DNA from 2 places in the Sinorhizobium sojae CCBAU 05684 genome. Region 2 is predicted to be linked to the other one. Evidence: predicted binding sites of a transcription regulator. Region 2 holds the regulator's gene; the other holds the start of a gene.
The links. Region 2 encodes HrcA, which represses chaperone genes, less so after heat shock. Its sites were predicted from a motif close to GTTAGCACTCNCNNNNNGNGAGTGCTAAC; they were not measured.
Positions count from the first base shown of each region.

Region 1: a site for HrcA is predicted at 2,011-2,039, ahead of SJ05684_RS28910 (co-chaperone GroES). Genes of this name have one in related genera too.

Region 1 covers NZ_CP023069.1:318,708-322,120, reverse strand. Annotated here, with positions in the region: gene groL (chaperonin GroEL) at 1-1,491, opposite strand, end outside; gene SJ05684_RS28910 (co-chaperone GroES) at 1,546-1,860, opposite strand; gene SJ05684_RS28905 (Hsp20 family protein) at 2,224-2,685, shown strand; gene SJ05684_RS28900 (Hsp20/alpha crystallin family protein) at 2,784-3,293, shown strand; gene SJ05684_RS30885 (NADH dehydrogenase ubiquinone Fe-S protein 4) at 3,359-3,413, shown strand, end outside.
Region 2 covers NZ_CP023067.1:6,560-9,972, reverse strand. Annotated here, with positions in the region: gene grpE (nucleotide exchange factor GrpE) at 1-429, opposite strand, end outside; gene hrcA (heat-inducible transcriptional repressor HrcA) at 635-1,714, opposite strand; gene rph (ribonuclease PH) at 1,872-2,591, shown strand; gene SJ05684_RS00040 (VOC family protein) at 2,729-3,145, shown strand; gene rdgB (RdgB/HAM1 family non-canonical purine NTP pyrophosphatase) at 3,166-3,413, shown strand, end outside.

The DNA of each region.
Region 1 (3,413 bases), on a different replicon from region 2:
CGGATCTATTACCCCTTGATCGTAAAGATCGCCGAACTCGTTGGTCTGGGCGTTCCAGCCAAAACCAAATTCGGTCTTCTCGCGCAGCTTGCCGACGATGATCGAACCCTCGGCACCCGCATTCTCGGCGATCTGGCGCACCGGCGCCTCGAGTGCACGGCGGACGATCTCAATGCCGTGCCTCTGGTCGGCATTCTCCGTCTGAGCGTTGTCCAGTGCCTTCACGGCTCTCAGCAAAGCGACACCACCGCCGGGTAGCACGCCTTCCTCAACGGCCGCCCGCGTGGCATGCATCGCGTCGTCGACGCGGTCCTTGCGTTCCTTCACCTCGACTTCGGTCGAGCCGCCGACGCGGATGACGGCAACGCCGCCGGCAAGCTTGGCGAGCCGCTCCTGCAGCTTCTCGCGATCGTAGTCCGACGTGGTTTCCTCGATCTGCGCCTTGATCTGGGCGACGCGGCCCTGAATCTCCGTCTTCGAGCCTGCGCCGTCGACGATCGTCGTGTTTTCCTTCTCGACGACGACCTTCTTGGCGCGGCCAAGCATATTGAGGGTCACATTCTCGAGCTTGATGCCGAGGTCTTCGGAGACCGCGGTTCCGCCTGTTAGGATCGCTATGTCCTCCAGCATGGCCTTGCGGCGATCGCCGAAGCCCGGCGCCTTGACGGCAGCGATCTTCAGGCCGCCGCGCAGCTTGTTGACGACGAGCGTCGCCAGCGCCTCGCCCTCGACGTCCTCGGCGATAATCAGCAGCGGCTTGCCTGATTGAACGACCGCTTCGAGAACCGGAAGCAGCGCCTGCAGGTTCGAGAGCTTCTTTTCATGGATCAGGATGTAGGGTTCCTCGAGCTCGACCCGCATCTTGTCTGGGTTGGTGATGAAATACGGCGAGAGATAACCGCGGTCGAATTGCATGCCTTCGACGACTTCCAGCTCCGTCACCGCGGTCTTGGCTTCCTCAACGGTGATGACGCCTTCATTGCCAACCTTCTCGACCGCGTCGGCGAGGAACCGACCGATCTCGGTGTCGCCATTGGCCGAGATCGTCCCTACCTGGGCAATCTCGTCGTTCCTGGTAACTTTTCGCGCGTTTGTCTTCAATTCCTCAACAATGGCGTCTACGGCCTTGTCGATGCCGCGCTTCAGGTCCATCGGGTTCATGCCCGACGCCACAGCCTTCGCACCTTCCTTGACGATCGCCTGGGCGAGAACTGTCGCGGTGGTGGTGCCGTCACCAGCGATGTCACTGGTCTTCGAGGCAACCTCCCGCACCATCTGTGCGCCCATGTTTTCGAACTTGTCCTCGAGCTCGATCTCCTTGGCGACGGTGACGCCGTCCTTGGTGATGCGGGGCGCGCCGTATGACTTCTCAATTACCACATTACGGCCCTTCGGACCGAGCGTAACCTTGACGGCATTGGCGAGAATATCGACACCGCGCAGCATCTTCTCGCGGGCGTCGGAATGGAACTTCACTTCCTTGGCAGCCATTTTTGTACTCCTTCCTGAGGCAGCATTCCTTGTTAGCAGGGGGCGGGATCGACACTAGGCTGCGTTTCTCGCTGCGGCGTCGACCTCGATCACGCCCATCACGTCCGATTCCTTCATGATCAGCAGATCCTCGCCATTGAGCTTGATCTCGGTGCCCGACCATTTGCCGAACAGAATGCGATCACCCACTTTCACATCGAGCGGTCGCAACTGCCCGCTGTCGTCGCGCGCACCAGGGCCGGCGGCAACGACCTCACCTTCCTGTGGCTTTTCCTTCGCCGTGTCTGGAATGATGATGCCGCCGGCCGTTTTTTCCTCGGCCTCGATGCGGCGAACCAGGATTCGGTCATGCAAGGGACGGAACGTCATGTCGCTCTCCTCATGGACAAACAGGTTTTTCAAGAGGTCCTCCGCGCCGCATTCGGGGCGAACCGACGCGGGGCGCGCCGACCCTTTCGGATCGCGCGCAAATCGATCTGGTTTTTGTCTTTTCGAGTTTCAAGGGGGAACCAGAAATTTTTTAGCACTCTAGCCCATCGAGTGCTACCGACATGAATTCATGAGACTATTTCGCTGAGCCGCCGCTCGAAAACTCTTGCTCCCTCTTGACGGAAGGTATCGTAATCCCCACCTCATTTTCGCCGACCGCCAAAATGGGGTCGACAACAGTCAGGGAGCCCCAAGCTTCTTGGCGCTCCCTCGTATCTATGTTGCTCTACGGAGGATGTAGCTATGAGAACAAACCTCGACTTTGCCCCCTTCTACAGGTCAAGCATCGGCTTTGACCGCATCTTCGAGCTGCTCGAGAACGCCAGCCTCAACGCTGACAACTGGCCGCCCTACAACATCGTCAAACTTGGCGAAGATGCCTACCGAATCGCTATCGCGGCGGCGGGTTTCGCCGAGGACGAACTGACGATCACCCATGAAGCGAACATGCTCGTGGTCAACGGCGTGAAATCGGAGGACGAAGAGGTACAGTACCTCCATCATGCGCTTCCTGTACGACCATTTGTTCGGCGATTTGAACTCGCCGATCATGTCATCGTCGAGGGCGCGAAGCTCGAAAACGGGCTTCTCGTTATCACCCTCAGGAAGGAAATACCTGAGGAGATGAAGCCGCGTCGGATCGCCATCGAAACCGAAATGACGAAGCCTGCCTCAAAGCAGATCGAAGGCGACAAGGCGGCCTGATTGAGAACATGCTGCTTGATCCTCGCCGTTGCCAACAGGTGAAGGAAAGCAGCTTCGCCAAGAAGGAGAGAAAAGAAAACCGAAGAAAGGATGAAGTCATGAATGTAGGTGACCTGATCCCGTGGAGCCGTGGCAGCAGCCAGCTCCCGAGCAGCTATCGCGGTGATGACATGGATCCGTTCCTGTCGCTGCACCGCAATGTCAACCGCCTGTTCGACGAAGTCTTCCGCGGCTTCGCCCCGCCATCGTCGTTCGCCGGGTCGTCGCCCTTCCGTGGTTCGTGGCCGCACGTGGAGATCGAGGAGAATGACAACGAGATCCGCGTGCTAGCCGAGGTTCCGGGCATCGAGCCAGACGATATCGAGGTCCTGTTGGAAGACGGCATGCTGACGCTTCGCGGCGAAAGCAAATCGGAAACCGAGGATAAGGATCGTCGGTTCAGCGAGCGCTACCACGGGCGCTTCGAGCGACGGCTGTCCCTCGGCGGCCAGGTCGAGGAGGGCAAGGTCGCCGCAACGTTCAAGAACGGTCTGCTCACCGTGACGCTAACGAAGAGCGAAAAGGCGCGAGCCAACGTCAAGCGGATCACCATCGACAGCACCAAATAATACCGACCGCCGCAAGCCAGCCGGGTGCTAACGTGCCCGGCTGGTTATTCGCGTAGCAAAAACCGATGACGTGGTTGACGGAACCCCTTGCGCGAGACAGACAATCCGGCCGCGCTGACC
Region 2 (3,413 bases):
CTGCCCGGTGGGATCGAGCCTCTTCACGCCATGGCGCTCAAGCGCGGCCAGCATGGAGCGCTCGGTCATCTCGACGCCCTCGATCAGCGCGGCAAGGCCCGCATCCGCCGATTCCCTTGCATCCGCGGGAATGGCGTCGAGGGCGCGGCGGAGATTGTCGGACACGGCCAGCATGTCGCGCGCGAAGCCCGCGACAGAATAGGACTTGGCATCCCTGACATCACGCTCGGTTCGCCTGCGCAGATTGTCCATCTCGGCGGCAAGACGAAGATACTTGTCACGTAGCTCCGCATTCTCCGCCTTGGCGAGCTCCAGCGGATCTGGCGCGGCCGCTGCTTCCGGTTTTTCCGTCGCTTCCGGCTCAGCGGCCTTCACGTTTTCATCCGGCGCCTCGGCCCCAGATCCGTACTTGTTCGTTTCGTCGGTCATGACGTTCTCCGAATTTCTTCTCTTGTCATCTCTTCGGCATCATCAAACCAGCGGAAATCGCTCTGCTTGAACGTTCTGAAACGCTGCATGATTTGTCCTCAAATCAAGAATCCGTCTAAGGATGATGCAGTGGGTTCGAAGCCGATATCGAGGTTTGAGCCCGAAAAATCAAGGGTCCAATTGGCTGATCGAGCAACGCACAGGTTCAGCGAGACAGCCGCGACATCAGTTGCGCCGTGTAATCCACCATGGGGACGATGCGCGAATAGTTGAGCCTTGTCGGCCCGATAACGCCGACCGCGCCGACGATGCGGTCGTCTCCGTCGCGATAGGGCGCGACGATCAGCGACGATCCGGAAAGCGAGAAAAGCTTGTTCTCCGAGCCTATGAAGATGCGCACGCCCGGACCGCTTTCGGCGAGCTCGAGCAGTTCGATCAGGCTGTCCTTCTTTTCGAGGTCGTCGAACAGCATGCGCAGCCGGTCGATGTCCTCGCCGCCTTCCACACCCTCGAGCAGATTGGCACGCCCGCGCACGATGAGGCGCGCCGGCTTACCGTCACCCTCGCTGCCCGACCAGATCGCCAGCCCGCGTTCGACCAGATCCTGCGACAGCGCATCGAGCTCGCCGCGCACCGTCTCCTTGAGCTTTTCCAACTGCGATCGCAATTCGGGGATGGTCTGGCCGGCAAGATGGGCATTGACGAAGTTTGCGGCTTCGGTGAGTTGCGCGCTCGTGATCCCGGCCGGCAGTTCAACGATCCGGTTCTCCACCTGGTCGTGCTCGCCGACGAGGACGGCGAGCGCCTTGGTCGGCGCCAGGCGGATGAATTCGACGTGCTTCAGCACCGGATCGCTCTTCGTCGTGATCACGAGCCCAGCGCCGCGGGACATGCCGGAGAGCATCTGGCTCGCTTCCGTAAGCAGGCTCTCCACCGGCTGGTCGCGGTCGCCCGGGCGCACCTGCCGCTCGATCGAGGCTTGGTCTTCCGGGGAGAGCCTGCCGACCTGCATGAAGGCATCGACGAAGAAGCGTAAGCCCGTCTGGGTCGGCAGCCGTCCGGCGCTGACATGAGGCGAATAGATGAGTCCGAGATCCTCGAGATCGCTCATGACGTTGCGCACGGAAGCCGGCGAGAGCGACATCGGCAGAAGCCGCGACAGATTGCGTGAACCGAGCGGTTCGCCGCTTTCGAGATAAGTCTCCACGATGCGGCGGAAAATCTCGCCGGAGCGTTCGTCCAGCGTCGATGCGATCCCCTTCTTTTCAGGGTTGCGCTGTACCATGTCACTCCGTGTAGCAGTCATTGGTTTCCGTGCGAATATAGTGATGCTCCGATCCGATGGCAAAAGGGAAAAATCGCCTCGCTTCCCCGACATCAACCGGTTCCCTTTGACCGCGCCATGATCTAGAAGGCTGAGCAAGGTAGTACAGGAGCAAGAGATGCGGCCATCCGGCAGACGAACCGACCAAATGCGCAAGGTTTCCTTCGAGCGCAATTTTTCCAAGCATGCGGAGGGCTCGTGCCTCGTGCGTTTCGGCGACACGCATGTCCTGTGTACGGCAAGCCTCGAAGATAAGGTTCCCGCCTGGTTGCGCAATGGCGGCAAGGGGTGGATCACGGCGGAATACGGCATGCTGCCGCGGGCGACCGGCGAGCGCATGAAGCGCGAAGCGGCGGCCGGCAAGCAGAGCGGCCGCACGCAGGAGATCCAGCGCCTGATCGGCCGGTCGCTTCGCGCGGTGGTCGACCTGCCGGCCCTTGGCGAGCGCCAGATTTCGATCGACTGCGACGTTATCCAAGCGGATGGCGGCACGCGGACTGCTTCGATCACCGGCGCCTGGATCGCGCTGCACGACTGTCTGAGGTGGATGGAAGCGCGCAACATGATCAAGGTGGAGAAGGTTCTGAAGGACCATGTCGCCGCCATATCCTGCGGCATCTTCGCCAACCAGCCGGTCATCGATCTCGATTACATCGAGGACTCGGCTGCCGAAACCGACGCCAATTTCGTGATGACCGGCGGCGGCGGCCTGGTCGAGATCCAGGGAACGGCCGAGGGCAAGCCCTTCACCGAGGAAGAGTTCGCTACTCTGATGCGGCTTGCAAAAGACGGCATTGCCGAGCTCGTAGGGCTGCAGAAACAGGCGATCGCCGGCTGAGGATCAGGTCCAGCGCCTCGCGTCTTATCAGACGCGGAAAGGTCGCTGTAGCACTTTGAATTGCTGCATGTCGTGCTTAAATCGAGGTCGATTTAGGGAGACATGCAATAGCCGTGCATTGATGAGGAGGCGTGTCATTGGCTCCAGCGCTCGAAGGTATTCTCGAAACCGCACTCTACGCAGACGATCTCGACAGCGCGGAGGCCTTCTACGGTACCATCCTCGGGCTTGAGCGCATCACCCGTGTCGGCAACCGCCATGTGTTCTTCCGCTGCGGCGACGGAGTGCTCTTGATCTTCAATCCGACGGAGACCGTAAAGCCGCCCGCCGAGGGCGCGCTTCCCGTGCCGCCGCACGGCGCGAAGGGCAACGGCCACATGTGCTTCCGTGTCGCGCCGCAAGCGCTCGACGCCTGGAAGGCGACGCTCGAGTCAGTCGGTATCGCAATCGAAGCGGATATCCGCTGGCCGAACGGCGCTCGCTCATTTTATTTCCGCGATCCGGCCGGCAATAGCCTCGAATGCGCGGAACCTGGCCTCTGGGCCAGAAATTGACCCGAACGGAAGTGAACAGCATGCGCAAACTGGTTGACAAGACCCTTGTGGTCGCGAGCCACAATGCCGGCAAGATCCGCGAAATCCGCGATTTGATCGGTCCCCTCGGCTTCGAGGCGAAATCGGCAGCCGACCTCAATTTCGTCGAGCCCAAGGAAACCGGCACGACGTTCGAGGAAAATGCGACGATCAAGGCACTCGCCTCGGCGAAAGCCTCGGGCCTGCCGGCGCTGTCGGACGATTCCGGCCTCGTCATCGACTCCCTTGG